3 regions of the Streptomyces sp. NPDC031274 genome follow, and region 3 is predicted to be linked to each of the others. Evidence: riboswitches for the same ligand, from Rfam matches in the RefSeq annotation. Region 3 holds a riboswitch; each other region holds the start of a gene.
What was found. A riboswitch is a leader RNA that binds a small molecule or an ion and turns the genes downstream of it on or off. The one in region 3 is predicted to bind S-adenosylmethionine.

Region 1: linked by a shared signal. The riboswitch ahead of ACZ5CR_RS17995 (putative leader peptide) and the one ahead of thrC (threonine synthase) in region 3 are both predicted to bind S-adenosylmethionine.
Region 2: linked by a shared signal. The riboswitch ahead of ACZ5CR_RS21050 (aminotransferase class V-fold PLP-dependent enzyme) and the one ahead of thrC (threonine synthase) in region 3 are both predicted to bind S-adenosylmethionine.

What each region holds. Positions count from the first base shown of each region.
Region 1 is NZ_JBVIHP010000010.1:94,645-102,615, forward strand. Features, by position in the region: gene ACZ5CR_RS17985 (beta-L-arabinofuranosidase domain-containing protein) at 1-737, shown strand, start outside; gene ACZ5CR_RS17990 (glutathione S-transferase family protein) at 725-1,495, opposite strand; SAM riboswitch class IV at 1,822-1,966, opposite strand; SAM riboswitch class IV at 2,147-2,260, shown strand; gene ACZ5CR_RS17995 (putative leader peptide) at 2,309-2,461, shown strand; gene ACZ5CR_RS18000 (LLM class flavin-dependent oxidoreductase) at 2,565-3,818, shown strand; gene ACZ5CR_RS18005 (NtaA/DmoA family FMN-dependent monooxygenase) at 3,836-5,269, shown strand; gene ACZ5CR_RS18010 (LLM class flavin-dependent oxidoreductase) at 5,285-6,412, shown strand; gene ACZ5CR_RS18015 (hypothetical protein) at 6,712-7,194, opposite strand; gene ACZ5CR_RS18020 (lactate 2-monooxygenase) at 7,508-7,971, shown strand, end outside.
Region 2 is NZ_JBVIHP010000012.1:223,510-231,480, forward strand. Features, by position in the region: gene ctaE (aa3-type cytochrome oxidase subunit III) at 1-405, shown strand, start outside; gene qcrC (cytochrome bc1 complex diheme cytochrome c subunit) at 490-1,299, shown strand; gene qcrA (cytochrome bc1 complex Rieske iron-sulfur subunit) at 1,296-2,351, shown strand; gene qcrB (cytochrome bc1 complex cytochrome b subunit) at 2,348-3,979, shown strand; gene trpD (anthranilate phosphoribosyltransferase) at 4,143-5,207, shown strand; SAM riboswitch class IV at 5,293-5,409, shown strand; gene ACZ5CR_RS21050 (aminotransferase class V-fold PLP-dependent enzyme) at 5,591-6,964, shown strand; gene ACZ5CR_RS21055 (Lrp/AsnC family transcriptional regulator) at 7,071-7,352, opposite strand; gene ACZ5CR_RS21060 (rhomboid family intramembrane serine protease) at 7,390-7,971, opposite strand, start outside.
Region 3 is NZ_JBVIHP010000020.1:24,705-32,675, reverse strand. Features, by position in the region: gene groL (chaperonin GroEL) at 1-1,328, opposite strand, end outside; gene ACZ5CR_RS28880 (cold-shock protein) at 1,644-1,847, opposite strand; gene ACZ5CR_RS28875 (MoaD/ThiS family protein) at 2,272-2,550, opposite strand; gene thrC (threonine synthase) at 2,660-3,994, opposite strand; SAM riboswitch class I at 3,988-4,122, opposite strand; gene ACZ5CR_RS28865 (glucosyl-3-phosphoglycerate synthase) at 4,290-5,234, shown strand; gene ACZ5CR_RS28860 (DUF7927 domain-containing protein) at 5,303-7,408, shown strand; gene ACZ5CR_RS28855 (alpha,alpha-trehalose-phosphate synthase (UDP-forming)) at 7,520-7,971, shown strand, end outside.

The DNA of each region.
Region 1 (7,971 bases), on a different contig from region 3:
AGGAGAAGGGCGTCACGGTCACACAGACCACCGACTACCCGAGGGAACAGGGCACGACGCTCACGGTCCGGGGATCCAGGGCCGCCTTCGATCTACGGCTGCGCGTACCGGCCTGGGCGGGGAGCGGCTTCACCGTGACCGTCAACGGCAAGAAGGTGAAGGCCGATCCGGCGCCCGGCAGCTACTGCTCCCTGTCCCGCACATGGCGGGACGGCGACACCGTCCGGGTTTCCCTCCCCTTCCGGCTACGGGTGGAGAAGACCCCCGACAAGCCGGAAGTCCAGGCCCTGTTCTACGGACCGGTCCATCTCGTGGCCCGCGACAGCGCGAAGACCTACTTCCGGTTCGCTCTCCACGGAAACGCCGCACTCTCCGGCGACCTGCTCCCCAACCTCGAGCCGATAGCCGGCGAACCGCTCCACTACACACTCGACGGCATCCCCCTCGCGCCCTTCTTCGAAGGCACGGAAGACCCGACGCACGCCTACTTCCAGCGGTCCGAACCCAAGGTGGTCTTCGGCACGATCGACTCCGGCGTCGCCAACCCGACGGGGACAGGGGCCGACGGCACGACCCTCCTCGACGAGATCTGGTCGGCCGCTCCCTTCAGGAACAAGAGCGCGTTGGTCCAGCATGTCCAGGCCACCGTGGACTCCTGGGTGGGTGCCGGCCGACTGGGCGCGGGTGACGGCAGGAAGGTGGTGCGCACGGCGAAGGAGGCTTCTTACACGAGGTGATGGGGGTGGTTGGCACAGAAGGCCGGGTGGTCGTCCAGGCGGCGCACATAGGCGCGCACGTGGGGGCGGGAGCGGGCCGCCTCAGCCGCATCCGGGGTGAGGTGGACGAGCCTCGCCCACAAGTCCACGTCCGCTGCCGTGAGTTCGTCGCCCACGAGGTAGGAGTGGGCGGCAAGACGGCAGTCGATCCTGTCCAGTGTCGCGGGGGTGAGCGGCCCGGCGAGCAGCTCGTGCCAGGTGTCGATCCGTGCTGCCAGGGCCGGTCGGCGCAGGACGGGCAGCGGGCCACTGCCGTGTGCGGCAAGGCGGCAGGCCAGGTCGCGCAGGATGTCCGGCGTGTGGTTGCTGACGACGTGACCGCTCCACCGGTCGCACAGGGCCGGAACGGTCAGCGGCCCTTCGAAGTGGTGCTCGGTGGCCTCGTAACAGCGGTGCAGCGAGTCGAGCGCCGCAGTGGTGTGCGGTGCCAGGAGGGTGGTGGTGACCGACTCCCTGAGCCCGAGCAGGTCGAGGGTGATCGAGACGCGCAAGGAGTCCGGACATTCTGCCGAGAGATACAGGTGGTAGCGGTGGGGCGCCGGGTAGAAGCCGCCCGCCACGTCGTCGCCGATGCGGCTGCGGATCGGCGCGGGACGGGCGAAGCGTGGGCCGGTGTCGCGTGGGCCGGTGTCGCGCGGAGAGCATGAATCCGCGGGGGAAGTCGGGTGGGAAGCAGGGCGGGAAACAGTACGGGAACGGTGCGACGTGATCTCGGGCATGGCTCTCCAGGGAGGGGAGGGGCGCCGACCGGCGGCGGCACGCGCGGGGCCGGTGGCACAGCGGGGGAGAGGGGGATCCGTGGCCGCAGAGGGCCGCAGTGATGAGGCTTCTTGTCCGGAGGCGTCGCTGGTGTGTGGACGCTGCGCGGACGTCAGACAGCTGGCACCGAGGCGCTGCACACGCGCAGCAGATCGATGTGAAGGCGTCTGGTCAGGAAGCGAGGGCGGGGCCGGGGCGCGGACAGGGGAGGCCGCTGGATGCTGTTCCCCTCACCGACCGCCCTGGACATGTCCACCAGCCCTGCCGTCGAGGCCCGTCGTACCCGGGGCCGCGCTTGCCCCGCCGCCACGGCGGGACCCGGTCGTCACCCGGGGCACCCCGTCGCGGAGGAAGGGTTGCCCGCCAGCGGGCCGGGGCCGATGACCCGCTCGGGCAGGAACCCTGCCGGGCGGGCGCTGACAATCGTGACCGTCCCCGGAAGTTTGAGTCCGGGTGCCTGTCTCCGTCAAGAAGGCCCGCACCAGGAACAGAAGGAGTGGTCCGGTGGTTGACTTGACGGAGACAGGCGACGAGGCATGTACGACGCTGTGAGAACGCCCATGATCCACGGGCATTGCGCACCGCTACGACCTCACGTAACGTCCCGAGCAGGTTACGAGTGTCAGCGTCAAGCCCTGGCTTGCTGACCGGCAACCCTCCCACGCGGCGGGGTGCTCCAGGTGAGGACCAGGCGGTGCCCGTCCAGGGTTCCGCAAGCGCGAGACCGGCGAGGCTCCAGGCCCGCCGAGTCGGAAGGGGCGGAGGTGACGGACGTGCCAGCTGTGTCAGCCGTACCGCCCCTGTCGCCCGTGCCGCCCGCGCCCGCCCCGCGCGTCATGGTGATCGCCCCGAGCCGCCAGGTGCATCTGTACTCCCGGCCGCACATCGATCTGCAGCGTGTCGCCGGCGCGCTCTGTCGTTCCTGACCCGTCACCCCGCCGCCGCACCCTCGGATCCGAGGGGCCGGTGTTCTCGTACGGTCGCACGGTCGATCAGGAAGGCACACCTTTCGTGTCGTCATCACCTTCGTTGCCCCATTCGCCTCATTCCTCCGCTTCTTCTGCCGACTCTGCCGCCGCGCTGCACCTCGCCGTCGCGCTCGACGGCGCGGGCTGGCACCCGGCCGCCTGGCGCGAACCGGTCGCCCGCCCGGGGGAGTTGCTCACCGCCCGGTACTGGGCCGATCTGGTCACCGAGGCCGAACACGGCCTGCTCGACTTCGTGACGATCGAGGACGGGCTCGGGCTCCAGTCGTCCCACTTCACCGAGCCCGACGGACGCACGGATCAGGTACGCGGGCGGCTCGACGCCGTCCTCATCGCCGCCCGTGTCGCCCCGCTGACCAGCTACATCGGACTCGTGCCGACGGTGGTGGCCACGCACACGGAGCCCTTCCACACATCCAAGGCGATCGCCACGCTCGACTACGTCAGCACGGGCCGCGCGGGCGTACGGGTGCAGGTGTCAGCACGCCGTAACGAGGCCGCGCACTTCGGGCGCCGCACGCTTCCCGCCCTCGATGCCGTCGAGGACCTCGGCAGGCCGGACGTACGGGAACTGACCCTCGACCTCTTCGACGAGGTGGCCGACTACGTCGAAGCCGTGCGTCGGCTCTGGGACAGCTGGGAGGACGACGCGGAGATCAGGGACGTCGCCACCGGCCGCTTCGTCGACCGCGACAAGCTGCACTACATCGACTTCGAGGGCAAGCACTTCAGCGTCAAGGGCCCCTCGATCACCCCACGGCCACCGCAGGGCCGTCCCGTCGTCAGCGCGCTCGCCCACGAGACCCCGACCGAGGCCCCGTTCCGGCTGCTCGGCCGCTCCGCCGACATCGGATACGTCACCCCGCGCGACGCCGGGCACGCACGCGACATCGTCACGGCGGTCCGCGGCGAACAGGAAGCTGCCGGGCGGGCCGACGAGCCCCTCCACCTCTTCGGCGACCTGGTGGTGTTCCTCGACGACGATCCGGCCGCCGCCGTGGCCCGCAGGGAGCGTCTGGACGCCCTCGCGGGACACCCGTACACCAGCGACGCACGTGTGTTCACCGGCACGCCCGCCCAACTGGCCGACTTGCTCCTGGAGTTGAGTCAGTCCGGACTCACCGGGTTCCGGCTGCGCCCCGCCGTCGTCGGCCACGACCTCCCGGCGATCACCCGGGGCCTGGTGCCAGAACTCCAGCGCCGCGGCGCCTTCAGGCACGCGTACGAAGCCGACACCCTGCGCGGTCTCCTCGGCCTCGCCCGCCCCGCAAGCCGCTACGCCGCCGCCACCGCCTGAGCCGGAAGGAACCCGACATGAGCAAGTCACCGGACAAGCCGCTCAAGCAGATCCACCTCGCGGCACACTTCCCCGGCGTCAACAACACCACCGTATGGAGCGACCCCGAGGCCGGGAGTCACATCGAGTTCAGCTCCTTCGCGCACTTCGCACGGACCGCCGAGCGCGCCAAATTCGACTTCCTCTTCCTCGCCGAGGGGCTGCGGCTTCGCGAACAGGGCGGGAAGATATACGACTTGGACGTCGTCGGGCGCCCCGACACGTTCACCGTGCTCACCGCGCTCGCCGCCGTCACCGAACGCCTCGGCCTGACGGGCACCATCAACTCCACCTTCAACGAGCCGTACGAGGTGGCCCGCCAGTTCGCCAGCCTCGACCACCTCTCGGGCGGGCGCGCCGCCTGGAACGTCGTGACCTCCTGGGACGCCTTCACCGGCGAGAACTTCCGGCGCGGCGGGTTCCTGCCGCAGGAGGAGCGGTACTCCAGGGCGAAGGAATTCCTCAGCACGGCGGGCGAGCTCTTCGACTCCTGGCGCGGGGACGAGATCGTCGCCGACCAGGAGGCCGGCACGTTCCTGAGTGACGCCAAGGCGGGCGCCTTCGTCCATCAGGGGCAACACTTCGACATCCAGGGGCAGTTCAACGTCCCGCGCAGTCCACAGGGCCGACCTGTCATCTTCCAGGCCGGTGACTCGGAGGAGGGGCGCGAGTTCGCCGCCGAAGGCGCGGACGCGATCTTCAGCCGGTACAGCACGCTCAAGGAAGGGCAGGCGTTCTACACGGACGTCAAGGGCCGCCTGGCCCGCCACGGCCGCACCCACGACCAGCTGCTCATCCTGCCCGCGGCGACCTTCGTCCTCGGGGACACGGATGCCGAGGCGGAGGAGCTCTCCCGTGAGGTGCGGCGCCGACAGGTCAGCGGCGCCACGGCGATCAAGCACCTGGAGTTCGTCTGGAACCGCGACCTCTCCGCGTACGACCCGGAGGGCCCGCTGCCCGACATCGACCCGGACGTCGGCGAGCACACCATCGCCCGCGGGCGTGCCCAGGTGCGGATGTACCGCGACCCGCTGGCCACCGCTCGGGAGTGGCGCGAGCTCGCGGCCGCGAACAAGTGGTCCATCCGTGACCTCGTCATCGAGACCGGCAGCCGTCAGTCCTTCGTCGGCTCCCCGGCCACCGTCGCCGAGACGATCAACTCCTTCGTCCAGGCCGACGCGAGCGACGGCTTCATCCTCGTTCCGCACATCACCCCCGGCGGCCTCGACGCCTTCGCCGACACCGTGGTCCCGCTGCTCCAGGAACGCGGCGTCTTCCGCACGGAGTACGAGGGCACCACCCTGCGCGACCACCTCGGCCTGGCTCACCCCGACGCCGACGCGGACGCCGGGGTGCGCTTCCCCCAACCCGCTTCCGTACCCACACCCGTGCCCGCGTCGGCCGACCACTGAGGAGGATCACCGCCCATGTCAGACATCCCGCTCAGCGTCCTCGACCTGGTACCGATCTCGTCCGGCTCCTCCGCGACCGTGGCGCTGCGCAACTCCATCGACCTGGCCCGGCAGACCGAGCGTTTCGGGTACGCCCGCTACTGGTTCGCCGAGCACCACCTCAACCCGGGTGTGGCGGGCACCTCACCCGCGGTCGTCCTCGCCCTGACCGCCGCCGCGACCTCGACGATCCGGCTCGGGGCGGGAGCAGTGCAGCTCGGTCACCGCACCGCGCTCTCCACGGTCGAGGAGTTCGGCCTGATCGACGCGCTGCATCCCGGGCGCCTCGACCTGGGCCTCGGCCGCTCAGGCGGCCGACCGCCCGGAACGCCCGCCGCCGCGCCGCCGACCGCCACCCCCGTCGTCGACGGCCGTGCCCCCAACGGGCTGCGGATCCCGGCACGCTTCTCCTACGAGCACCTGCTCGGCTCACCCCGCGTCGCCCTCCAGCGCAAGCTGCTCCAGCAGCCGCACGCCGAGGCGCAGGACTACGGGGAGCAGGTCGACGACATCCTGGCGCTTCTCGCCGGAACATATCGCTCCGACGACGGCATCGAAGCGCATGTCGTGCCCGGTGAGGGCGCCGACATCCAGGTGTGGATCCTGGGCAGCAGCGGCGGCCAGAGTGCGGACGTCGCCGGTCGGGGCGGCCTGCCCTTCGCCGCGAACTACCACGTCAGTCCTGGCACGGTGCTCGAGGCCGCGGAGGGCTACCGCGCCGCGTTCAAGCCCTCCGACGTACTCGACAAGCCCTATGTCAGCGTCTCCGCGGACGTCGTCGTCGCCGAGGACGACGAGACAGCACGCGAACTCGCCGCGGGTTACGGCCCATGGGTCCGCAGCATCCGCACGGCCGAGGGCGCCATCCAGTACCCGACGCCGGAAGAGGCGCGCCGCCACAACTGGACCGACGCGGACCGGGCACTGGTCCAGGACCGCACCGAGACCCAGTTCACGGGTTCTCCCGGACGCGTGGCGGATCTCCTGGAACAGCTCCAAGAAGCCACTGGGGCGGACGAGTTGCTCATCACCACCATCACCCACGGTCACGCCGACCGGGTGCGCTCCTACGAACTGCTCGCCGAGGAGTGGCGCCGCAGGTGACCTGTCCGTCCGCCGGGCGCTCCCACGTCCGGCGGACGGACTGACAGGGACAGAGAAGGCCATCGACAAGGTCCCGGGCCGGTCGGCCTTCGAGCAGGACATCGCTGTGAAGGAGCTGTCCCGTGCCGCGGGCTGAGACCGGGGTCGGCCCCGGCTGACATCGAACTGCCCGACAACGAACTGCTGGTACCCGTCACGTATTTCAAGTGCGCGGTATTCCCGCCGCACGCAGGCCCTGGGGGCGAGCCTCAGCTCCCGTCCGGAGTCGGTGGGCGTCCGGCCGGGATGAAGGCGACCACTTAGTCCTCGAACCCTTCATGCAGGCCCCACTCTTCGCGGGCCATAGCGGCTTCGTGTCTGGCTCGGGAGTCTTGGCGTCCCCTGGCGTAGACGTGGACGGTGTAGACCGTGGCCGGGTCGAGCTGTAGGGCTGGGGCGTATCCGTGGGCACCTGGAAGCCAGCCCGCAGCTGGTGTGGCAGGGCCTGTGGTGGGGCCGGACATGCTCATCCGCCCGCCTGAAATCGGTACGTAGGGCCAGGTGCCGAGTAACTGCCATTCCTCCGGCTGTTGGACCGGCTCGGCCTCGGTGAGTATGAGGGTCACCCAGGCGTCGTGGGACTGCACGCAGCTGACGACAGTGAGCTGGCCGGGGGCGATGATCACAGGCTTGTCGGTGCGGAAGTCAGGTGTCCGGTCGCCACCCTCCCACTCGGTCTCGATGTCCTCGTGGATGTAGAAGTGCGAGTACTCGATGCTGACAACGCCGCTCACCATGTCCATCTCTGGACCGTACGTCGCCGTCACACTGGAGCTGATCCTGCCTCAGCCGTGATGCGTATGGGTTGGAGCGCTGCTCGTGACGGCGGGGGCGGGGTTCGCCGGTCTTGGAAACGCGTCCGACGCCGACCGCCTCGCTCCCCGTCTCGACGAGGCGGGGAGCGGCCAGGATCTTCTGCCGGACGCGTTCCCGCTCGGGTACGACCATGGACGGGGCTTGTCACTGTCCTACCAGTGTGGCAAGGATCGTCGGGTGGACAGTGCTCTCTGACGCTGCCTCGTGCAGTCTCAACGGATACCGGACGGGACCCCTCACATGACGACGCCGAACTGGGCGGACTTCCAGTACGAGATCTATCTCAACGGCATGACGGGTGCCGTGCCCCGACTGCCCACCGACCTGACCCGCCTCGAGGAGCTGACCGAGCAGCGGCTCGGTCCGGGCCCCGTCGGCTATGTCTCCGGCAGCGCGGGCAACGGCAGCACCGCCCGCGCCAACCGCGCGGCACTTGAGCGGCGTCGGATCGTGCCGCGCATGCTGCGGGACGTACACGAACGCGATCTGTCCGTGGAGGTGCTCGGCCACCGGCTGCCCGCGCCGCTCGCTCTCGCCCCCGTCGGCGTTCTGTCGATCATGCACCCGGAGAGCGAGTCCGCCGCCGCCCGCGCGGCAGCGGCCCGCGGCGTCCCGTACATCCTGTCCTCGGCCTCCAGCACGCCCATGGAGCAGGTCGCCAAGGAGATGGGGGACGCGCAGCGCTGGTTCCAGCTGTACTGGGC
Region 2 (7,971 bases), on a different contig from region 3:
ACGAACACCACGATCCTGGTGCTCTCCTCTCTCACGTGTCAGCTAGGCGTGTTCGCCGCTGAGCGTGGTGACGTGAAGAAGCTCCGGATGTGGTTCATCGTCACCTTCATCATGGGTGCGGTCTTTATTGGTGGTCAGGTGTACGAGTACACCGAGCTGGTCAAGCACGAGGGCCTCTCGCTCTCGTCCGACCCGTACGGCTCGGTCTTCTACCTGACCACCGGCTTCCATGGCATGCACGTGACAGGCGGGCTCATCGCCTTCCTGTTGGTCCTCGGCAGGACGTATGCGGCCAAGAGGTTCACCCATGAGCAGGCGACCGCAGCCATCGTCGTGTCCTACTACTGGCACTTCGTCGATGTTGTCTGGATCGGTCTCTTTGCCACGATCTACATGATCAAGTAAACGGATGCCGGGCTCACGACGGGCCCGACGTTCCGACTCATTCCAGAAGCATCGACGCAGAAGATCCTGACACCGGGGTAATCCGTGAAAAAGCTCTCCGCACGACGACGCCACCCGCTGGCGGCGGTCGTCGTCCTACTCCTCGCGCTGGCGGCCACCGGGGGGCTGTACGCCGCGTTCGCACCAGCGGACAAGGCGCAGGCCGACGACACCGCCCAGTCCCTCGCCATCGACGAGGGCAAGAAGCTGTACTCCGTGGGCTGCTCCAGCTGCCACGGAACCGGCGGTCAGGGGTCCTCCGACGGTCCTAGCCTGGTGGGCGTCGGCGCAGCCGCCGTCGACTTCCAGGTCAGCACCGGCCGCATGCCGCTGCAGCAGCCGGGCGCCCAGGCGCCGAAGAAGAAGGCCATCTACAACCAGGCCCAGATCGACCAGCTCGCGGCGTACATCGCCTCGCTGGGCGCGGGCCCGACCGTTCCCACCGAGAAGCAGTACAGCCCGGACGGGGCGGACATCGCCAAGGGTGGCGAGCTGTTCCGCACCAACTGCGCGCAGTGCCACAACTTCACCGGTGAGGGCGGCGCGTTGACGAAGGGCAAGTTCGCCCCTTCGTTGGAGGATGTCTCCCCGAAGCACATCTACGAGGCCATGCAGACCGGCCCGCAGAACATGCCGTCCTTCCCCGACACGACGATGCCGGAGAAGAACAAGAAGGACATCATCGCGTACCTCGACGCGGTCAACGGCGAACAGACCGAGAGCCCTGGCGGTCTCAAGCTGGGTGGCCTGGGTCCGGTCAGTGAAGGCCTGTTCGGCTGGATCTTCGGTCTCGGCACGCTGATCGCGGTCGCCGTGTGGGTCGCCGCTCGGACCGCAAAGGCCAAGAAGTCATGAGTAGCAAAGAGAATCCAGAAGAGAACCTGCCCAGCGTGCAGGAGACCGAGCACGGCTCGGTGGCGGTAGCGGACGAGAACCCGTTCGCCGACCCGGGGCTTCCGCCCCACGAGCATCGTGTCCAGGACATCGACGAGCGGGCCGCCAGGCGTTCCGAGCGTGCGGTCGCCTTCCTGTTCACGCTGTCGATGCTGGCCACGATCGGCTTCATCGCCTCGTACGTGGCCTTCCCGGTCGACAAGCGCGTCTACATCTTCCCGATCGGCCACATCAGTGCGCTGAACTTCTCCCTGGGCATGACCCTGGGCGTGGCGCTCTTCTGCATCGGCGCGGGCGCGGTCCACTGGGCCCGCACCCTGATGTCCGACGTGGAGGTCGCCGACGAGCGACACCCGATCGAGGCCGAGCCCGAGGTCAAGGCCAAGGTCATGGCCGACTTCAAGGCCGGTGCCGCGGAGTCGCAGTTCGGCCGGCGCAAGCTGATCCGCAACACGATGTTCGGCGCGCTCGCCATGGTGCCGCTCTCCGGCGTCGTCCTGCTGCGTGACCTCGGTCCGCTGCCCGAGGACAAGCTGCGGCACACGCTGTGGTCCAAGGGCAAGCTGCTCGTGAACATGAACACGAACGAGCCGCTGCGTCCGTCGGACGTCCAGGTCGGCTCGCTGACCTTCGCCAAGCCCGAGGGCCTGGAGGAGCACGATCACGACTTCCAGAAGGAGATCGCCAAGGCGGCCCTGATGATCGTCCGGATTCAGCCGGCGGACATCAAGGACAAGCAAGAGCTCGAGTGGTCGCACGAAGGTGTCGTCGCCTACTCGAAGATCTGCACCCACGTCGGTTGCCCGATCTCCCTGTACGAGCAGCAGACGCACCACGTCCTCTGCCCGTGCCACCAGTCCACCTTCGACCTCTCCGACGGTGCCCGAGTGATCTTCGGCCCGGCCGGTCACGCGCTGCCGCAGCTGCGCATCGCCGTGAACGAAGAGGGCTACCTCGAGGCGCTCGGCGACTTCGCCGAGCCCGTCGGTCCTGCATTCTGGGAGCGCGGATGAGCACTACGGCGAACGACAACCGTAAGAAGGAGGCGCCCGCCGGTGAGCGGGTCGCCGACTGGGCCGACGGCCGCCTGGGGATCTACTCCCTGGCCAAGGCCAACATGCGCAAGATCTTCCCGGACCACTGGTCCTTCATGCTCGGTGAGATCTGCCTCTACAGCTTCATCATCATCATCCTCACGGGTGTGTACCTGACCCTGTTCTTCCACCCGTCGATGAACGAGGTGGAGTACCACGGCAGCTACATCCCGCTGCAGGGCCAGCTGATGTCCGAGGCGTTCAACTCGACCATGCACATCAGCTTCGATGTGCGCGGTGGTCTGCTGATCCGGCAGATCCACCACTGGGCGGCGCTGATCTTCCTCGCGGCGATGTTCGTGCACATGATGCGCGTCTTCTTCACGGGTGCCTTCCGCAAGCCGCGCGAGGTCAACTGGGTCTTCGGCTTCCTGCTGTTCGTCCTGGGCATGTTCACCGGCTTCACCGGTTACTCGCTCCCTGACGACTTGCTCTCCGGTACCGGTGTGCGCTTCATGCAGGGCGCGATCCTGTCCGTGCCGATCGTGGGCACGTACCTCTCGATGTTCCTGTTCGGCGGGGAGTTCCCCGGCGGCGACTTCGTGGCCCGGTTCTACTCGGTGCACATCCTGCTGCTGCCGGGCATCATGCTCGGCCTCGTGGTGGCGCACCTGATCCTGGTCTTCTACCACAAGCACACGCAGTTCGCGGGTCCCGGCAAGACGAACAACAACGTCGTCGGCATGCCGCTGCTGCCCGTCTACATGGCGAAGGCCGGAGGCTTCTTCTTCCTGGTCTTCGGTGTCATCGTCGCCGTCTCTGCGATCGCCACGATCAACCCGATCTGGGGGATCGGCCCCTACCGGCCGGACCAGGTCTCCACCGGAGCCCAGCCCGACTGGTACATGGGCTTCTCCGAGGGTCTGATCCGTGTCATGCCGGGCTGGGAGATCAACGCCTGGGGTCACACGCTCGTCCTGGGTGTGTTCATCCCGCTGATCATCTTCCCGCTGGTCCTGGTCGCGATCGCGGTCTATCCGTTCATCGAGTCCTGGGTCACCGGCGACAAGCGCGAGCACCACATCCTGGACCGCCCGCGCAACGTCCCGACCCGTACGGCCTTCGGTGTCGCATGGATCACCTGGTACTTCGTGCTGCTCGTCGGTGGTGGAAACGACCTCTGGGCCACGCACTTCCACCTGTCGATCAACTCGATCACCTGGTTCGTGCGCATTGCCTTCTTCGTGGCACCGGTCCTCGCCTTCATCGCCACCAAGCGGATCTGCCTGGGTCTGCAGCGGCGCGACAAGGACAAGGTCCTGCACGGCCGCGAGTCGGGCATCATCAAGCGCCTGCCGCACGGTGAGTTCATCGAGGTCCACGAGCCGCTCAACCAGGAGCAGCTGCACACGCTCACCGCGCACGAGCAGTACGCGCCGGTCGAGATCGGCCCCGCGGTCGACGAGAACGGTGTCGAGCGCAAGGTGAGCGGGCCGCAGAAGCTCCGGGCCAAGCTCTCCAAGGGCTACTACGGGGAGGACAACCAGATCCCCAAGCCCACCACCGAGGAGTACAAGGAGATCACGAGCGGCCACGGCCACCACTGATCCCCTGACGCTCTGCGGCATTGAAGTACTGAGGTACTGACCACAAGGTCGCCACGGCGAGAGCCCCGTCCCCTGCATCCAGTGCATGGACGGGGCTCTTTGCCGTCCCCAGGGCTGGATAAGGTGTTCCTGTCCTACGCCTATACGAACCCAGGAGCGGCAGATGAGCGCTGTGACCCCCGCAGGAGGCAACACCGCGGCGGCCCGTTCCTGGCCCGGTGTGCTGAACGGTCTTCTTGAGGGACGCGACCAGAGCACCGATGACACGGCGTGGGCCATGGACCGCATCATGCGCGGTGAGGCGTCCGACGCGCAGATCGCGGGCTTCGTGGTCGCGCTGCGCGCCAAGGGCGAGACCGTGGAGGAGATCTCCGGCCTCGTACGCACGATGTACGAACACGCCAATGTGATCGAGGTGCCGGGCCAGACGGTCGACATCGTCGGCACCGGCGGCGACGGGGCCAAGACCGTCAACATCTCCACGATGTCCGCGATCGTGGCCGCCGGCGCGGGTGCGAAGGTCGTCAAGCACGGCAACCGCGCCGCCTCCAGTGCCTCGGGCGCCTCCGACGTCCTGGAGAAGCTCGGGGTGAATCTGGAGCTTCCGCTGAAGCGGGTCGTCGAGGTGGCCGAGGAAGCCGGGATCACCTTCTGTTTCGCCGTGAAGTTCCACCCGGCCCTGCGACACGCCGGTGGGGCGCGCAGCCAGCTGGGGATCAGGACCGTCTTCAACGCCCTGGGTCCGCTCACCAATCCCGCCAAGGTGCGGGCCCAGGCGGTCGGGGTCGCCGACGCGCGGATGGCGCCCATCGTGGCCGGGGTCTTCGCCGAGCGCGGGCACTCGTCCCTCGTCTTCCGCGGCGACGACGGGCTCGACGAGCTGACGACCACGGCGACGTCGCGGGTCTGGGTCGTGCGGGACGGCGTCGTGCGGGAGGAGGCCTTCGACCCGCGGGACGTCGGCATCGACCTGGTCCCCGTGGAGGCGCTGCGGGGCGCTGACGCCTCGTACAACGCCGAGGTGGCGCTGCGCCTCCTGGACGGTGAGAGCGGCCCTGTGCGGGACGCCGTGCTGCTCAACACGGCGGCGGCCCTGGTGGCCCTCTCGCCGGGCGAGGGGACCCTCGTGGAGCAGATCGGCGCCGGTATCGCCAGGGCGGCGGAGTCGATCGACTCCGGGGCCGCGAAGAAGTCCCTGGAGCGCTGGGTGGCGGCCAGCAACAGGTGAGCGTGGCGTGAGTGTGGCGCACACCGCAGTCCGTATCGCGGACTGCGGTGTGCACCGGGAAGATCGTGTGGCAAGATGCTGCGCAGGTCATGAGTGACAGCGATTAGGCCCCGGCTCGCTGTCCGGCAACCCTCCGTCCGTGGCGGGGTGCCCCGGGTGAAGACCAGGCCGTACGCAGCAAGGCGTATGGCAAGCGCGGACCCCTGCGCACTCGATGAGTGTCATACCCCTGGGGTCCTGGTCCTCAAGGGAGCAGTCTCGTGAGCAAGCGAATGCGATAGGGCTTTCCGGCCCCTTTTCCGCACCCCCCTTTTCTTTCATCACTGCAGCGCCGTACGTGCGCCCTCGCAGTGAACTCGCCTGCCTTCCCACGGGAGTTCGCCATGTCTGTCCCCACCGCTGTCGCCGACCGATCCGTCTGTGCCGAGCCGCTGCCCGTCCTCGGCCGTGACGTCACCGTGCCGCTCGTCACCGGCGGCGAAGTGACCTACGCGGCGCTCGACTACGCGGCGAGCGCTCCGGCGTTGCAGCGCGTGTGGGACGACGTGGCCGCGTACGCGCCGTACTACGGCAGCGTGCACCGGGGTGCCGGATACCTCTCGCAGCTCTCCACCGACCTCTTCGAGAACAGCCGTGCCACGGTCGCCGAGTTCCTCGGCTGCCGCGAGGACGACCAGGTCGTCTTCACGCGCTCGACCACCGACTCGCTGAACCTGCTCGCCGCCGCCCTGCCCGCCGACTGCCAGGTCTTCGTCTTCGAGACCGAGCACCACGCCTCGCTCCTGCCGTGGCGCGACGCCCGCGTGACGTACCTGAACGCCCCGCGCACCGCCGAGCAGGCCGTCGCCACCCTGGAGCGCGCTCTCGCCGACCGCGACCCCCACGGGCCCGCCCTGGTCTGCGTGACCGGCGCCTCGAACGTCACCGGTGAGCTGTGGCCGGTGAAGGAGCTCGCCGCCGCCGCCCACGCGCACGGCGCCCGCATCGTCCTCGACGCCGCGCAGCTCGCGCCCCACCACCCCGTCTCCATCGACGAGCTCGACGTCGACTGGGTCGCCTTCTCCGGTCACAAGCTGTACGCGCCCTTCGGCTCGGGCGTCCTCGCGGGCCGCTCCGACTGGCTGCGGGCGGCCGAGCCCTACCTCGCGGGCGGCGGCGCCTCGCGCAAGGTCGCGCGGCGTACGGACGGCGGGGTGGACGTGGAGTGGCACGACACCGCCGCGCGGCACGAGGCCGGTTCGCCGAACGTCATCGGCGTGTACTCGATCGCCTCCGCCTGCAAGGCGCTGACCGAGGCGGGCTTCGACGAGCTCGTCGCCCGCGAGCGCCACCTCATCGCGAAGGTGAAGGAGGGCCTCGCCGATGTGCCCGCCGTGAAGGTGCTCTCGCTCTTCGGTGACGACGCGCCGCGCGTCGGCGTCATCTCCTTCGTCGTAGAGGGCTGGAACAGCTCGCACTTCGCCGCCGCGCTCTCCGCCGAGTACGGAATCGGCGTACGCGACGGCCTCTTCTGCGCCCACCCGCTGGTGCGCACCCTGCTCGGCAGCGACCCGCAGACCCAGGGCGAGTGCGGTGCCCCCGAGGCCGCGCCCGGCGAGAAGTCGCTGAACGCGATCCGCGTGAGCTTCGGCGCGGGCACCCCCGACGAGCACGTGGAGCGTTTCGTGCGCGCCGTGCGGGAGCTGGTGGCGGACGGCGCGCGCTGGAACTACCGCACGGAGGAAGGCCGCTGCGTGCCGGACACCACGGCCGCCTGAGGCGGTGAAAGGGGCCGGGCGCCGCGAGACCGGCTCCGAGATGCGGAAACGCCCGTCCGGCACTCGGCGGGACCGGTACCCGGCGAGTTCAGCACCCCGCGACGGCTCAGGAGTCGAGGCCGATGGCGAACGCCGCTTCGAGGTCGTGCTGGGAGTACGTGCGGAACGCGACATGCGTGTCCGTGCCCTCCACACCCGGGATCTTGCTGATCTTGCCGGGGATGACGTCGGCCAGGTCGTCGTGGTGCGCGACACGCACCATCGCGATCAGGTCGTACGTGCCGGTCACGGAGAAGACCTCGCTGACGCAGTCGAGGGCGGCGATCGACTCGGCGATCTCCGGGATCCGGTCCACGCTGGTCTTGATGAGCACGATCGCGGTGATCACGGCTGACTGTCTCCCTCGATGACGGGTGCTGGCTTCTTCACTCTAGCCCTCCCGTCTCCCGCCCCCGCCCTTCCAAAGAGGCGCTCCGCGCCCGCCTGTTTCTTCTGACATACCGCACCCACGCGTAGAGAAAGCCCAGGGAGAACCCCACGATATGGGCCAGATAGGCGACACCGGGGCCCTGCCCGCCCTGCAGGGCCGCGAGCCACTGCAGCGCCACCCAGAACGGCAGCACCACCCACGCGGGGAAGCGCAGCGGCAGGAAGAAGAGGAACGGGAAGAGGCTGGTGACCCGCGCCTTCGGGAAGAGCCGCAGGAACGCGCCGAGCACCGCGGAGATCGCCCCCGACGCGCCCACCAGGGTCTGGTCGGAGCCCGCGTGGGCGACCGCGTAGGCGAACAGGGCGAGATAGCCGCAGCAGAGGTAGAAGAGCGCGAACTGGCAGTGCCCCATCCGTTCCTCGGCCATCGCCCCGAAGACGAAGAGGAAGAGCATGTTGCCCAGGAGGTGCAGCCAGCTGCCGTGCACGAAGAGCGCGGTGGCCGGGGCGAGCACGGGCCGCAGCGCTCCGCTGAACAGCTCCGAAGGGACCACGCCCCAGCGCTCGAAGTAGGCCTG
Region 3 (7,971 bases):
GCCAGCTTCACAGCGGCGGCACCGGTGGCCTCGTCGCCCTCGAGCTCAAGCTTCTCGAAGACAGCGGCGGCCTGGATGAGGGCCACGCCACCACCGGCGACGATGCCCTCTTCGACGGCGGCCTTCGCGTTGCGAACGGCGTCCTCGATGCGGTGCTTGCGCTCCTTGAGCTCCACCTCGGTCGCGGCACCGGCCTTGATGACCGCAACACCGCCGGCGAGCTTCGCCAGGCGCTCCTGCAGCTTCTCGCGGTCGTAGTCGCTGTCCGAGTTCTCGATCTCGGCGCGGATCTGGTTGACGCGACCCTGGACCTGGTCGCTCTCACCGGAGCCGTCGACGATCGTGGTCTCGTCCTTGGTGATGACGACCTTGCGGGCGCGGCCGAGCAGGTCGAGACCGGCGTTCTCCAGCTTGAGGCCGACCTCCTCGGAGATGACGGTGCCACCGGTGAGGATGGCGATGTCGCCGAGCATGGCCTTGCGGCGGTCACCGAAGCCCGGGGCCTTGACGGCGACGGACTTGAACGTGCCACGGATCTTGTTGACGACCAGGGTCGACAGGGCCTCGCCCTCGACGTCCTCGGCGATGATCAGCAGCGGCTTGCCGGACTGCATGACCTTCTCGAGGAGCGGAAGGAGGTCCTTCACGTTCGAGATCTTCGAGTTGACGATCAGGATGTACGGGTCGTCGAGCGACGCCTCCATACGCTCCATGTCGGTGGCGAAGTACGCCGAGATGTAGCCCTTGTCGAAGCGCATGCCCTCGGTGAGCTCAAGCTCGAGCCCGAAGGTCTGCGACTCCTCGACGGTGATGACGCCTTCCTTGCCGACCTTGTCCATCGCCTCGGCGATGAGCTCGCCGATCTGGGTGTCGGCGGCGGAGATGGAGGCGGTCGAAGCGATCTGCTCCTTGGTCTCCACGTCCTTGGCCTGCTCGAGCAGGGCGCCCGAGACGGCCTCGACGGCCTTCTCGATGCCACGCTTGAGGGCCATCGGGTTGGCACCGGCGGCTACGTTGCGCAGGCCCTCGCGGACCAGCGCCTGCGCCAGGACGGTCGCGGTCGTCGTGCCGTCACCGGCGACGTCGTCCGTCTTCTTCGCGACCTCCTTGACCAGCTCGGCGCCGATCTTCTCGTACGGGTCCTCGAGCTCGATCTCCTTGGCGATGGAAACACCATCGTTGGTGATCGTGGGGGCACCCCACTTCTTCTCGAGGACGACGTTGCGACCCTTGGGGCCCAGGGTCACCTTGACGGCGTCGGCGAGCTGGTTCATGCCGCGCTCGAGGCCGCGCCGTGCCTCCTCGTCGAACGCGATGATCTTGGCCATGTGAAGTGGTCCTCCCGGACAGGGGTGGCATGCTCCGGATCGCATCGGTGCCCGCGACGGACGGCCTGCAAACCGTGTGGTTCCTTGCCCCACCCGGCCTGCGGGCCTCACCGACCCGATCCAAGTTCTGTCACTCTCACTAGGAGAGTGCTAAGCCCAATGATTAGCACTCGACCCCTACGAGTGCAAGCGTCTCTCACGGATCCCAGACACATGGGGGGCGCACATCCGGGGGCGTACGCACGAGGGGCCCGTACCCCTGTCGGGATACGGGCCCCTCGTCACTCGCTAAGTCGCTGGCCGATCGCGCCGAGATCAGACGGCGAGCTTGACCATGTCCGCCTGTGGACCCTTCTGGCCCTGCGAGATCTCGAACTCCACTCGCTGACCTTCTTCAAGGGTGCGGTAACCGTCCATCTGAATCGCGCTGTAGTGGACGAAAACATCCGCACCACCGTCGACCGCGATGAAGCCGTACCCCTTCTCCGCGTTGAACCACTTGACGGTGCCCTGAGCCATGCCTAACTCCCCTATTACTGGCCCTTGCACGGACCCGCACTTCGCGGGCCCGGGTCAGACCTCACCCCCCCAATGGGTTGTGGAGGCGTGCGCCGGAACGCGTCGACCGCCGCTGAATGTATCTGCCCAACTGCCCTCTGCAACAGGTCAATCGGACGAGAATTCTGGGCACGCGCGATCGGAAATATGCGGAGAATTTGCCGGAGTTCAGGGCAAGTCGGGCCGGGCAAATGCCGCAATAGACTCAAAAGGGCAAGGCGCTTTGGCTACTTCTTGTCGGCCCGGGGCCGACTTCGTCTACGCGCTCGACGCCAAAAGCGAAGCTTGCTTCCCAACTGTACCGCGCTCAACCACATGGAATTGCCCCCTCCGCTTCTCTCGCGGAGGGGGCAATAGAGGTGACGCTGCGTGCTTTCAGGCGGATTCAGCAACCGCCCGCGACGGCGGGAATGATCGAGACGCCGGCGCCGTCCGGCGTCGCGGTCTCAAGGCCCTGCTCGAAACGGACGTCGTCGTCGTTCACGTACACGTTCACGAAGCGCCGCAGCTTGCCCTGGTCGTCAAGGACACGGGCCGCGATACCGGCGTGCTTGGCCTCAAGATCGGCAATGACCTCGGAGAGGTTGGCGCCCTCGGCGGCGACCTCGGACTTGCCGCCGGTGTAGGTGCGAAGAATGGTGGGAATGCGAACGTTGACGCTCATGGAATTCACCTCTTGATACGGGGAGGAAGCGCCCCGTCAGGGGCGCGAGGAACTGCGCGAGGACGGACCACGACCGCCGTTCGACGACGGCGATCAGGCCCTACGGCGATTAATCGGCAAGACCCGCGGCGCGAAACGCGTCGAGGCTGGGCTTGATCGTCGCAGTCGCCTGAGACGTCTCGGCAACAGCGTCGAGGGTCTTGAGGCCGTCACCCGTGTTCAACACGACCGTGGTGAGAGTGGGGTCGATGAGCCCCGCCTCAAGAAGCTTCTTCGTGACGCCGACCGTCACGCCACCGGCGGTCTCCGCGAAGATCCCCTCGGTCCGCGCAAGCAGCTTGATCGCGTCCACGACCTGCTCGTCGTTCACGTCCTCCACCGCGCCGCCCGTGCGACGGGCGATGTCCAGGACGTACGGCCCGTCGGCAGGGTTGCCGATGGCGAGGGACTTGGCGATGGTGTCCGGCTTCTGAGGGCGTACGACGTCGTGCCCGGCCTTGAAGGCGGTCGACACCGGCGAGCAGCCCTCGGCCTGCGCACCGAAGATCTTGTAGGGCTTGTCCTCGACGAGGCCCAGCTTGGTGAGCTCCTTGAGGCCCTTGTCGATCTTCGTGAGCTGCGAGCCCGACGCGATCGGGATGACCAGCTGGTCGGGCAGCTGCCAGCCGAGCTGCTCACAGATCTCGTACGCGAGGGTCTTGGAGCCCTCGCCGTAGTACGGCCGCAGGTTCACGTTGACGAAGCCCCAGCCCTCGCCCAGCGGGTCGCCGATGAGCTCGGAGCAGAAGCGGTTCACGTCGTCGTAGTTGCCCTCGATGCCGACGAGCTCGCCGCCGTAGACCGCGGCCATGACGACCTTGCCCTGCTCCAGGTCGTGCGGGATGAACACGCACGAGCGGAAGCCGGCGCGGGCCGCGGCGGCACCCACGGCACCGGCGAGGTTGCCGGTGGAGGAGCAGGAGAGGGTGGTGAAGCCGAAGGCGCGCGCCGCCTCGATGGCCTGCGCGACGACGCGGTCCTTGAAGGAGTGCGTCGGGTTCCCGGAGTCGTCCTTGACGAAGAGCTTGCCCTGCTCGACGCCGAGCTCACGGGCGAGGTTGTCGGCCTTGACGAGCTGGGTCCAGCCGGGGTTGATGTTCGGCTTCTCGGCGACGTCCGCGGGGACGGGCAGCAGCGGGGCGTAGCGCCAGATGTTGGCGGGGCCGGACTCGATCTGCCTCCGCAGCGCCTCGGGGTCGCCGGTCGGCAGGTCGTACGCGACTTCGAGCGGGCCGAAACAGGCCTGGCAGGCGAAGATCGGGCCGAGGGCGTAGAGCTCACCGCACTCGCGGCACGAGAGGCCGGACGCGGGGCCGAGATCCACGGAACCTGTGGTGGTGGAGGGGGTGGTGTCGAATGTTCCGACAGTCTGCGCAGCCATGGAGGCGAGGCCCTTTCTCCTCATCTTCCCCGCGGCGAATCTCACCGCGAGACGGAATTGGCACCTTCCCCGCCGAGACCTCGCGTGCGCGGTCGGCGGGATGGTTGCCGGGGCTTCAACGGGCCGTATCCCTCTGCCCCTCTGGATGAGCGGTATGGCGCCGGGCTTCAGGGGCCCGGGGCATTTGTGACGCGTCGACCCCCGACATGCGATGGTCATCCGCGTTGTTCAAGACTGTAACCGACGGCCTGGACCCTTGAGATAGTCGTCCGCACCGCGAGATGGATCACATGTAGGCCACACACAGGAGGAACCACCCGTGCTGGAAGAGGCCGAGCGCTGGCTGACCAGGCGTTCCTGGTCCGTTGCCGACCGTCCGCTCAGCGCGCTCGTCGCCGCCAAACGGGCGTCGGGAGCCTCGGTGAGCGTCGTCCTGCCCGCGCTCGACGAGGAGGAGACGGTCGGCGGGATCGTCGCCGTGATCCGCCGCGAGCTGATCGAGAAGGCCGCCCTCGTCGACGAGCTCGTGGTGATCGACTCCGGCTCGCGGGACCGCACGGCCGAGGTCGCGCGCGACGCGGGCGCTCGGGTCGTGCACCGGGACGAGATCCTGCCGCGCATCCCGGCCGTGCCCGGCAAGGGCGAGGTCCTGTGGCGCTCGCTCCTGGTGACAGGCGGTGACATCGTCGCGTTCGTCGACGCGGACCTGAAGGAGTTCTCGGCGGACTTCGTCACCGGGATCGTGGGCCCGCTCCTGACCGAGCCCGACGTGCACTTCGTGAAGGCGATGTACGACCGCCCGCTCGCCGGGGCCGCGGGTCAGGGCGGCCGGGTCACCGAGCTGATGGCGCGCCCGCTGCTCAACATGCACTGGCCTCAACTGGCCGGGTTCGTCCAGCCGTTGGGCGGCGAGTACGCGGCGCGCAGGTCTCTCTTGGAGCGGCTGCCGTTCCCCGTCGGATACGGGGTGGAGCTCGGCCTGCTCGTCGACGCGCTGCACACCGTGGGCCTTGACGCGCTCGCGCAGGTCGACGTCGGCGTGCGCAAGCACCGGCACCAGGACGGGCAGGCGCTCGGCAGGATGGCGGCGGCGATCTACCGGACGGCGCAGGTCAGGCTCGCGCTCGGGCATCACGTACGCCCCGAGCTCACCCAGTTCGAGCGGGGCGAGCACGGGTTCGAACCGCGGACCCATTCGGTGGACACGGAGGAGCGTCCGCCGATGTCCGGCATCGCGGAGTACACGGCCCGCCGCGTGGCGTAACCACCCAAGACCGGGCATTTTGTCTACATTTCCCACTTATGTGGGTCCTTATGCGGGTCAGACAGTTCATGGGAAGCGCGCGACGCGTCGGTGGCGTGGCCATGGCCACGGCCGGTCTCGCGGCAGGGGCGCTGAGCGCGGCAGCCGTGGTACCGGCCGCCGCGGACGTGATCGATCCCTTCGCCAAGCGCTACGACGAATCGCTCTACGGCGACTTCAAGACCATCGGCAACACGGTCATGGGCTGCCCGACGACGCCCGCGGACATGGCGGCGCGCTGTGCCACCGCCGCGGAGGGCGAGGGCCGCGACAACAACAACACCTTCGTCATGCGGCGGATCAACACCGCGGGCATGGACCCCGACCACGGATCGAGCACCGGCCGGGTCGCGATCCCGCCCGGCGCGAAGGTCGCGTACGCGCGCCTCTTCTTCGGCGGCAACGACGGCACGTACAAGGGCCCGAGCGGCGCCCGGCTCAAGCGCTGCGACATCTCCGGCGCCGATGTGGAGCCCTCGCCCGGCGACCCGCTCGACGCGGTGCCCTCGGTCAGCGTGGCCGGCGCCACCCCCTCGAAGGTGACCCCGGCGAACCTGGTCGGGGACCCGGCGTCGGCCAACGGCCCGCACTACTACACCGGCGAGGCCGACATCACGGGCCTCTTCAACGGCATCACCGGCGACGGAACGCCCCTGCCGGTCGCGGTCGGCGACATCTGGGCGCCCACCGGCAAGGGCTGCGTCGCGGGCTGGTCCCTGACCGTCGTCTACAAGTACGACGCCCCCGACGAGCAGTACGCGCCCGACCGCCGCAACGTCTACGTCTACGGCGGCCACGTCCTCCAGCGCTCCACCTCGCCCGCCACCAGCGTCGAGGTCGACGGCTTCTACCGCACGGACGGCAAGCCGCGCGCGAGCGTCACCGCGTACGAGGGCGACTGGAACACCCCCGGCGACCGTTTCGCGGTGGGCGGCCAGAACATCACCGAGGCGCACACGGGCAACACCAACAACTTCTTCATCAGCGAGGACGACGGCGCCCTCGACCCGAGGATGACCAACAACCTGTCCATCGACGCCAAGGAGTTCGACGTCACCGGCGGCAACTCCCGCGCCCCGGCCGCCGCCGAACCGATCCCGGTCGGCTCGACCTCCACGACGCTGAGCTTCTCCACGAAGGGCGACACCTACGTCCCCTCGGCCCTCGCGCTCTCCGTCCCGGTCCCCGACCTGGAGGTGACGAAGACGGCGAGCCCCAAGAAGGTGAAGCCGGGCGGCACCCTGACCTACACGGTCAAGGCGAAGAACATCAGCAAGCTGAACTACCCGAACGCCAAGTTCAGCGACGACCTGACGGACAACCTCGACGACGCGACGTACCGGCACGACGCGGAGGCGACGACCGGCGAGGTCTCGTACACCAGACCGAGGATCAGCTGGACCGGCGACATCCCGGCCGGGCACACCGCGACGGTGACGTACTCGGTCAAGGTCAACGACCCCGTCAGCGGTGACGGCAAGCTGCTCAACGACGTCGACGTCGAGTCCCCCCGCTCCAACTGCGACGCGGGCAGCGCCGACCCCAGGTGCGGGGCGGCGCCGGTCATCGAGCGCAAGCAGCCGAAGCTCAAGGTCAGCAACGTGCCCGCACGGCGGACCGCGCCGGTGTGCAGCGACGTCAAGAACACCATCACCCTCAAGAACCCCTCGGGCAGCACGCGCACCGGGGCCACCGCTTCCTGGCAGGTGACGCCGGGCTCGAAGCCGGTCGCCAGCAGCGGGACGATCACCGAGCGGGGCAGGACGTACGTCTGGAAGGGCGATGTCCGACCGCACGGCAAGGTCACCGTCACCCAGCGGGTCAAGGTGTCCTGCACGGCAGGCGCGATCCGGGTGATCACGGTGACGGCCCCAGGCAGCAACTGCCCCCGGTCCGTCCGGGGCGGCGACGACCCGTGCACCTCGGCGATCCTCGCCACGCGGCAGCGGGTCCAGGCGCGGCCCGCCCCGCAGCACCAGCACAACGAGCCCGTGGGAGCGGCGGCGGCGAGCGGTCCGGGTGAACTGGCCGACACCGGCAGCGACTCCGGCACGATGCTGTACACGGGCCTCGCGATCTCCCTTTGCGTGCTCGGCGCGCTCGCGGTGGCGGCGGCGCGGAGCAGGCGGGACTAGCGGGGCAGGCCTCGACATCGGCCTTGACGCTGCTCCCTGAACGTATACGGCCGGGCCCGCAAGGGTCCGGCCGTACGTTTGAGCCCTTCCGCTAAGGGCTAGGTTCGGCACATGGTCTCCGAGCACGCCCAGATCCTCGTCGCGTCCAACCGCGGCCCCATCACGTACTCCCTGGAGGAGAACGGCGAACTGACGGCGAAGCGGGGCGGCGGAGGGCTCGTCTCCGGGCTCAGCGCGATCGGCGACTCCGCCGGGGACTCCCTGTGGGTCTGCGCGGCGCTGGGTGACGGCGACCGGGAGGCCGTGCGGCGCGGGGTCGGTGAGCCCGGCGTGCGGATGCTCGACATCGACGCGCGGGTGCACGCCGACGCGTACAACGGCATCGCGAACTCGGTCCTCTGGTTCGTCCACCACATGCTGTACCAGACGCCGCTAGAACCGGCCTTCGGCCCGGAGTTCCGGGCGCAGTGGGCGTCGTACGAGACCTACAACCGGGCCTTCGCGGAGGCGCTCGCGCAGAGCGCCGCAGGGGAGGCGGCGGTCCTCGTCCAGGACTACCACCT